Regions from separate parts of the Micromonospora sp. CA-249363 genome, predicted to be linked through region 1. Evidence: riboswitches for the same ligand, from Rfam matches in the RefSeq annotation. Region 1 holds a riboswitch; the other holds the start of a gene.
What was found. Region 1 has a riboswitch for S-adenosylmethionine ahead of thrC (threonine synthase). Riboswitches for the same ligand answer to the same signal wherever they lie in the genome.

Region 1 (3,404 bases):
CCCGGCGGCGCAGGTCCGGACGGACCGTCAGCTCGGCGGTGGCGTTTTCGGGGTTGTCGAGCTGCGGCAGGTCGAGCTGAAGGTAGCCGGCGGGCACCCCGTCCAGCCGGGCCAGCGCCCAGAGGGAGCGGGTGCCGGGCATCGGGGTGTGGAAGAGGGCGTCGAAGCGTTGCCGGCAGGACGGCGGGAAGTCGGGCAGGTCGGCCTCGATGGCCGCCGCTCCGATGCGGTACGCCTCGTCGACCGCGGCCCGGTCGGTGCCGTCGAACGGCGCGATCGTGATGCTCATGCGGGTGAGCCTGGCAGGAGCAAAAGCGACAGGGCCAGCGATTATTCGCTGGCCCTGTCGAACGTGGTCGGGAGGGACACTCGCACAACGCCTCCGGCGTTGGGTCGCAAGAACTTCAAAAGTCTTCGGCGAAATGCCCTCCCGCACGGAGCATCTTGCGCCGTCCGGTTCCTGCCGTCAAGTCCCGAGGGGCAGGTTTTCCACACTCACAGCGAAAATCCAGTCACCCGGTGGATTCAGCCGAGCAGACCGGCGTCCCGGGCCGCACGCAGGGACGGCTTGATCTGGTGGGTCGGGCCGACCTGGGCGGCCACGGCGTCGATGGTCTTCAGACCTTCGCCGGTGTTGAAGATGACCGTCTCCGCCGTGGGATCGAGCCGGCCGGACTCGACCAGCTTGCGCAGCACCGCGGCGGTGACTCCGCCGGCAGTCTCGGCGAACACGCCGGTGGTACGGGCCAGGTCGCGGATGCCGGCGCGGATCTCGTCGTCGTCGGCGTACTCCATCCAACCGCCGGTGCGGCGCACCGCCTCCAGCGCGTAGAGGCCGGCGGCCGGGTCGCCGATGTTGAGCGACTTGGCGATGCCGGTGGGCTTGACCGGGGTGATGGTGTCGGTGTCGGCGTGCAGCGCGGCGGCGATCGGGTTGCAGCCGGCCGACTGCGCCCCGAAGACCTTCCAGCCGCCCGCCGGGGCCTCGACCAGGCCGATCTCGACCAGCTCGGAGAACGCCTTGTCAATCTTGGTGAGCAGTTCGCCGCTGGCCATCGGGATGACCACCTGGGCGGGAATCCGCCAGCCGAGCTGCTCGGCCACCTCGTACCCGAGGGTCTTGGACCCTTCCGCGTAGTACGGCCGGACGTTCACGTTGACGAACGCCGTGTCCTCGAACTCGTCGGTCTCCACCAGCTCACCGCAGAGCCGGTTGACGTCGTCGTACGAGCCGTCGATGGCGACCAGCTCACCGCCGTAGACGGCCGTGGTGATGACCTTGCCCTGCTCCAGGTCGCACGGGATGAAGACGATCGAGGGCACACCGGCACGGGCGGCGTGCGCGGCCACCGAGTTGGCCAGGTTGCCGGTGGAGGCGCAGGCGAACCGGCTGAACCCGAGCGCCTTGGCGGCGGTCAGCGCCACCGAGACGACGCGGTCCTTGAACGAGTGGGTCGGATTGGCGCTGTCGTCCTTGACCCAGAGCGGCGCGGTGATGCCCAGCTCGGCGGCGAGGTGCGGAGCCGCCACCAGCGGGGTCAGACCCGGGTCGAGGGTGACCCGGGTGGCCGGGTCCTGCCCGGCGGGCAGCAGCGCGGCGTACCGCCAGATGTTGTCGGGGCCGGCCTCGATCTGCTCCCGGGTGACCGTGGCGAGGGCCGCGGTGTCGTAGTCGACCTCCAGAGGACCGAAACACTCGTAACAGGCGTGCTGGGCGGCGAGCGGGTAGCGGGCCGAACAGGCACGGCAGACGAGGGCGCGGGCGGGGCTGGCGGAGGTGTCGATGCCGGAGGCGGCGAGCGTCGACGTCATGTCGAGAGTCCTCTCATCTTTCCCCGCATCGCACGGTGCGGCGGGGACGGAATTGGCACCTGCCCCGCGGGTCGCTCAGCGGTGAGCGCGCGGGGTGGTTGCCGGGGCGTCGTCGGGCCGTATCCCTCAGCCCCTCTGGATGAGGTATGCAGTTGTGCCACCGAGTCTAGGCAACGTTGCCCGGCGCCTCCACCGGGCATCCCAGCCAGTGGGTCAGCGGGCTGCCACCGCCACCGGGTCGACCACCGCGACGGGATCGGTGACCGCGGTCGGCTGGGGCGACGTCGAGGGCCGGGGGCGGGTGCGCGCCGCGAGGTTCGCGGCGACCAGGGCGGCGATGGTGATCGCCGCTCCGACCAGTTCGATGCCCTCCGGCCGGTAGCCACGGGCGATCTGCACGACGAAGGTGGTCACCGGGACGAGGTTCATGAACAGGGCGGCGTTGGCCGCGCCCAGGCGCTGCACACCGGTGTTCCAGGCCAGCACCGCGACGACGGCGGCGACGAGCACGGCGTACGCCAGTTGTGGAGTGACCGCCACGAGGTCGGCGCCAGCCGGCGCGTGCTGCCACCCGACGGCGTCGGCGCCGATGCTCGCGGCCAGCATGGCGGCCGTTCCGGCGAGCGCGGTCAGGGTGGTGAAGCGCAGCGGTGACCAGGCGCCGAACCGGGTCGCGCCGTGGGTGTAGACGGCCCAGCCGAGCACCGCTCCGATCATCATGAGGCCGCCGAGACCGAACTGGCCGAGCCCGGCCAGGCTCCCGCGCGTGATCACCAGACCGACGCCGAGGAGCGCCACCAGGGAGAGGACCAGAAGCAGAGGCTTCGGCCGTACGCCGTCGCGGGCCCACCGGACGAGTTGGGTGATGATCGGGGTGGTCGCCACGAACAGGGACACCTGCTGCGGGGCAGCGTGTTCGAGCGCCAGGTTGGTGAGCAGGTTGAAGCCGGCGAAGCCGACGACGCCGAGCACCACCACCTCGACTCCCCGACCGCCGAGCCGCAGCGCGGCCGTGCCCTCGCGGAGCAGCAGGATGCCGACCAGGATGACGGCGGCGACGACGTAGCGGGCGGTGGTCAGGTTGAGCGGGTCGACCCGAGCCAGCGCAGTGGCCAGGATCGGAAACATCGCGCCCCAGGCGAGCACGGCGAGCAGCGGGTAGGCGGCGGCGCGGGATCGCATCGTCAGCTCCAATGTTCGAGTATCTTCGAACCAACGACACCGACCATAGGGTGTTGTTCGATGATTGTCGAACAAGGGTTAGACTGGTCACATGGAGCTGCACGAACCCGACCTGACCGACGTACCGGTCACCGCCGTGCTGGCCGCACTCGCCGACGACGTGCGGTTGCAGATCGTCCGGGCGCTCGCCGAGAGCGGCGAGGCGGCCTGCGGCAGCTTCGACTTCGGCGTCTCGAAGGCGACCCGCAGCCACCACCTCAAGGTGCTGCGCGAGGCCGGCCTGACCCGCACCCGGGCCGCCGGCACGAGCCGCCTGGTCCGACTGCGCCGCGACGAGGTGGAGGCGCGCTACCCGGGCCTGCTGGACGCGGTCCTCACTCCCCGCCCGCCAGCCTGACCCCGCCTCCGAG
Region 2 (3,404 bases), 2.6 Mb from region 1:
CCTCGTCCGGCGCGACGGTGGTCCGGCCCTCACGCAGCCGCCGGTCGATCCAGTTGACGAGGTGAGTCAGCGGGACGGTCAAGGCCAGGTAGAACAGGCCCGCCAGCAACAGCGCGGACTCGTTTCCGGTGGTGGCCGCGTAGTCCTGCCCGATGCGGAACAGCTCCCGCTGACTGGCCACCAGGCCGAGGAAGTACACCAGGCTGGAGTCCTTGATCAGCGCGATGAGCTGGTTGACCCAGGCGGGCAGCACCCGCCGGATGCCCTGCGGGATGATCACCAGCCGCATCGCGTCGGCCCAGGAGAAGCCGAGCGCCCGTGCGCCCTCCAACTGGGCCGCCTCCACGGACTGGATGCCGGAGCGGAAGATCTCCCCGATGTACGCGGCGGCGATCAGCGACAGCGCGAGGATGCCCAGCGGGTACGGGTCCGGCCCCCACACCTGCATGCCCAGCGGCGCCAACCCGACGCCGATCAGCAGGATCGTCGCCGCGGCCGGCAGCCCCCGGAAGACGTCGGTGTAGACGCGCGCCGGCCAGCGTAGCCACCGGCTGCGGGAGATGCCGGCCACGGCCAGCAGCAGACCCAGCACCGTGCCGAGCAGGGCGGCGGAGACCGCCAGGATCAGCGTGTTGGGCAGCCCGACGGTCAGCATCTCGGGCAGCGCCTCGCGCATCGCGTCGATGTCGAAGAACGTCTCCCACAGGGTGCTCAACGGATCCATCGTTCGCCTCTCCTACCGCCCTGCTCGCTCGTCACCGGATCAGGAGGCGGCCGACGCGGACGCCGACGGCGCCACCACCGTGCCGCTGCCCGGCTTGAAGTCGGCCGGGATCGGCCGGCCCGGGTAGTACTGGGCCTGCAACCGGCTCCACGTGCCGTCGGCGATGACCTCGTCGAGGGCCTTGTTCAGCGCCTCGCGCAGCTTGTCGCTGCCCTTGGCGACGGCGTACGCGGTCGGCGCCGGGCTGAGCTGCTTGGCGGCCACCGTGATCTTGCCGCTGCTGTCGGCGGCGGACTTCTCGCCGATCTCCGCCGGGGCGATCCAGGCGTCGGCCGTGCCCGCCTTGAGCTGGTTGATCGCGCCGTTGTAGTCCGGTACGCGCACCGGGTCGAGCTGCTTGCCGGTGGCGTAGTCGTCCTGGACGGTGCCCTGCACCACCACGACACGCTTGCCGGTGAGCTGGTCGAACCCGCTGATCGGCGAGCCGGCCGGCACGTCCAGCCCGAAGTAGCCGAAGTCGTACCCGTTGCCGAAGTCGACGGTCTTCTTGCGCGCCTCGGTGATGGTGATCGAGGAGCTGCCGACGTCGAACTTGTGGTTGTTGACCTGGGACAGCAGCGCGGAGAAGTCGGTGCCGACGAACTCGACCTTCAGGCCGAGCTTGCCGGCCACGGCGGTCAGCAGGTCGTTGTCGAAGCCGGTGAACTTACCGTCCTTGAGATACACGTTGGGCGGGGCGTCGGTCAGCGTGCCGGCCCGCAGCACGCCGGCCTGCGCCAGGCCGTACGGGTTGTCGGCGTTGCCCGCCGACCCGCCGCCACCACCGCTGCCGCAAGCACTCAAAGCACCCAAAGCAACAGCAGCAGCAGTAAATACCTTCAAACCAAACGAGAATCGCACAGCCATCTCCAAATGGGGATACGTCGACCCCGTCGATCATGAAGTTGTTGCCGCGACACGCCGGTCGGGCGGCAACAACTTCATGATCGACGCGAGAGGTCGCGTGGTGGGTGGGGCGGGAGGGAGAGCGAGCTAGCGCTTCAGGCGGCGGTACACGCCGCGCTGCGCATTCGCATCAGGTCCACGTGACGACGCCGGGTCAGGGCCGGCGTACGCCGACTGGCCGGTGGTGTGGGGCTGAGGATGTGCATGCGGTCTCCCGGGTCTTGTTGCTGACCTGGGTGCCAGGCCACGCTTGCACCGACGTCCTGCCGGTGCCTGGTCTTCACCCGGGGCACCCCACCGCGGAGGAGGGTTGCCGGCCAGCGAGCCGGGGCTTCGCGCTGGCGCTCATGACCTGCGCCGAGGCTAGCAGCAGCGACCGGTCGGTCGTCCAGCCGATATGACCACGCTCACCGACGGTGACCGGCGCTCGGCGCGGAGGTCAACCGGCGTGCACGTGGGGTCGACGCGTCCGGTCCGGCTCCTGACGCCGCAGGATCTCCCGGGTCACCGAGGCGATCTCGCCCTGCCCGAACGCCAGGTAACGCAGCACGTTGCGGGCCGGGCCGCCCTCGGTCCACTCGAAGTAGATGTGCGGGCGTCGCGTGCTGCGGTCCCGGATCTCCAGTAACAGCGCGGCCAGCGCGTTGGGCACCGAGGAGCTGGCCAGACTGAGCACCGGGAAACGGCCGTGCGCCACACTGCCGATCACCAGCAACCCGGTCTCGAAGTCCGACGGGTCGGTGACCCGGACCTCGACGAAGATCACGTCACTGTCGTCGGGGAAGTCGTTGTCCGCCATCGTCTGGGCCAGCTTGTCGCGGTACTCCGCGAGGTCGCGGCGCTCCGGTTCGTGCGCGACCAGGCGGATGCGGCGTCCGGAGCGCTCGTCGATCAGCGCGGTCGCCAGCTCGTCGAGCTGGACGTGGTCCACCCGCAGCTCGAACGCCCGCATCACCCGCGACAGCGCCGACACCAGGATCATCGCTCCGATGAAACAGGCGGCGATCTTCACACCGTCGGGGCGCTCCGCCACGTTCGCCACGGTCGTGTAGACGAACACCACCGCGATGGCCCCGAACGCGACCGTGCGGCCCCGTTGCCGTCGCCGCCGCGCCGCGAGGGTCACGGCCGTCGCCGCCGAGGTGATCAACACCAGAACCCCGGTGGCGTACGCGCCGCCCTGCGCGTCGACGCTGGCGGAGAAGACGATCGTGATCAGGAACGCCACGCCGGTGAACACCAGGACCAGCGGCCGGACCGCGCGGGCCCACGTCGGCGCCATGCCGTAGCGGGGCAGATACCGGGGTACGAGGTTGAGCAGCCCGGCCATCGCGGACGCTCCCGCGAACCAGAGGATCGCGATGGTGGAGAGGTCGTAGACGGTGCCGAACACCTCGCCGAGATGCTGGTGGGCAAGGTAGGCCAGCGCCCGGCCGTTGGCCGCCCCGCCCGGCTGGAAGGCTTCGGGCGGTATCAGCACGGTGGTGGTCACGCTGCTGGTGATGAGGAAGACGCTCATCGTCGCCGCGGCGGTGGTGAGCAGCCGTCGCGCGCCCCGGATGCGGCCCAGCGGCCGGTCCTCCGAGTCCTGGCGGTCCCCGCGGATGTGCGGCATCACCGCCACCCCGGTCTCGAAACCGGACAGGCCCAGCGCCAGCTTCGGGAACACGAGCAGGGACAGCCCGACCACCAGCAGGGGATCGCCGTGTCCGGTGGTCAGGGCGTTCGTCCAGTC

Region 2: linked by a shared signal. The riboswitch ahead of ACQPZK_RS09960 (ABC transporter substrate-binding protein) and the one ahead of thrC (threonine synthase) in region 1 are both predicted to bind S-adenosylmethionine.

The regions. Positions count from the first base shown of each region.
Region 1 is NZ_CP192020.1:6,493,632-6,497,035, forward strand. It holds gene ACQPZK_RS29160 (N-acetyltransferase family protein) at 1-289, opposite strand, end outside; gene thrC (threonine synthase) at 526-1,812, opposite strand; SAM riboswitch class I at 1,823-1,958, opposite strand; gene ACQPZK_RS29170 (DMT family transporter) at 2,026-2,994, opposite strand; gene ACQPZK_RS29175 (ArsR/SmtB family transcription factor) at 3,086-3,391, shown strand.
Region 2 is NZ_CP192020.1:2,161,864-2,165,267, forward strand. It holds gene ACQPZK_RS09955 (amino acid ABC transporter permease) at 1-724, opposite strand, end outside; gene ACQPZK_RS09960 (ABC transporter substrate-binding protein) at 764-1,567, opposite strand; SAM riboswitch class IV at 1,911-2,022, opposite strand; gene ACQPZK_RS09965 (amino acid transporter) at 2,109-3,404, opposite strand, start outside.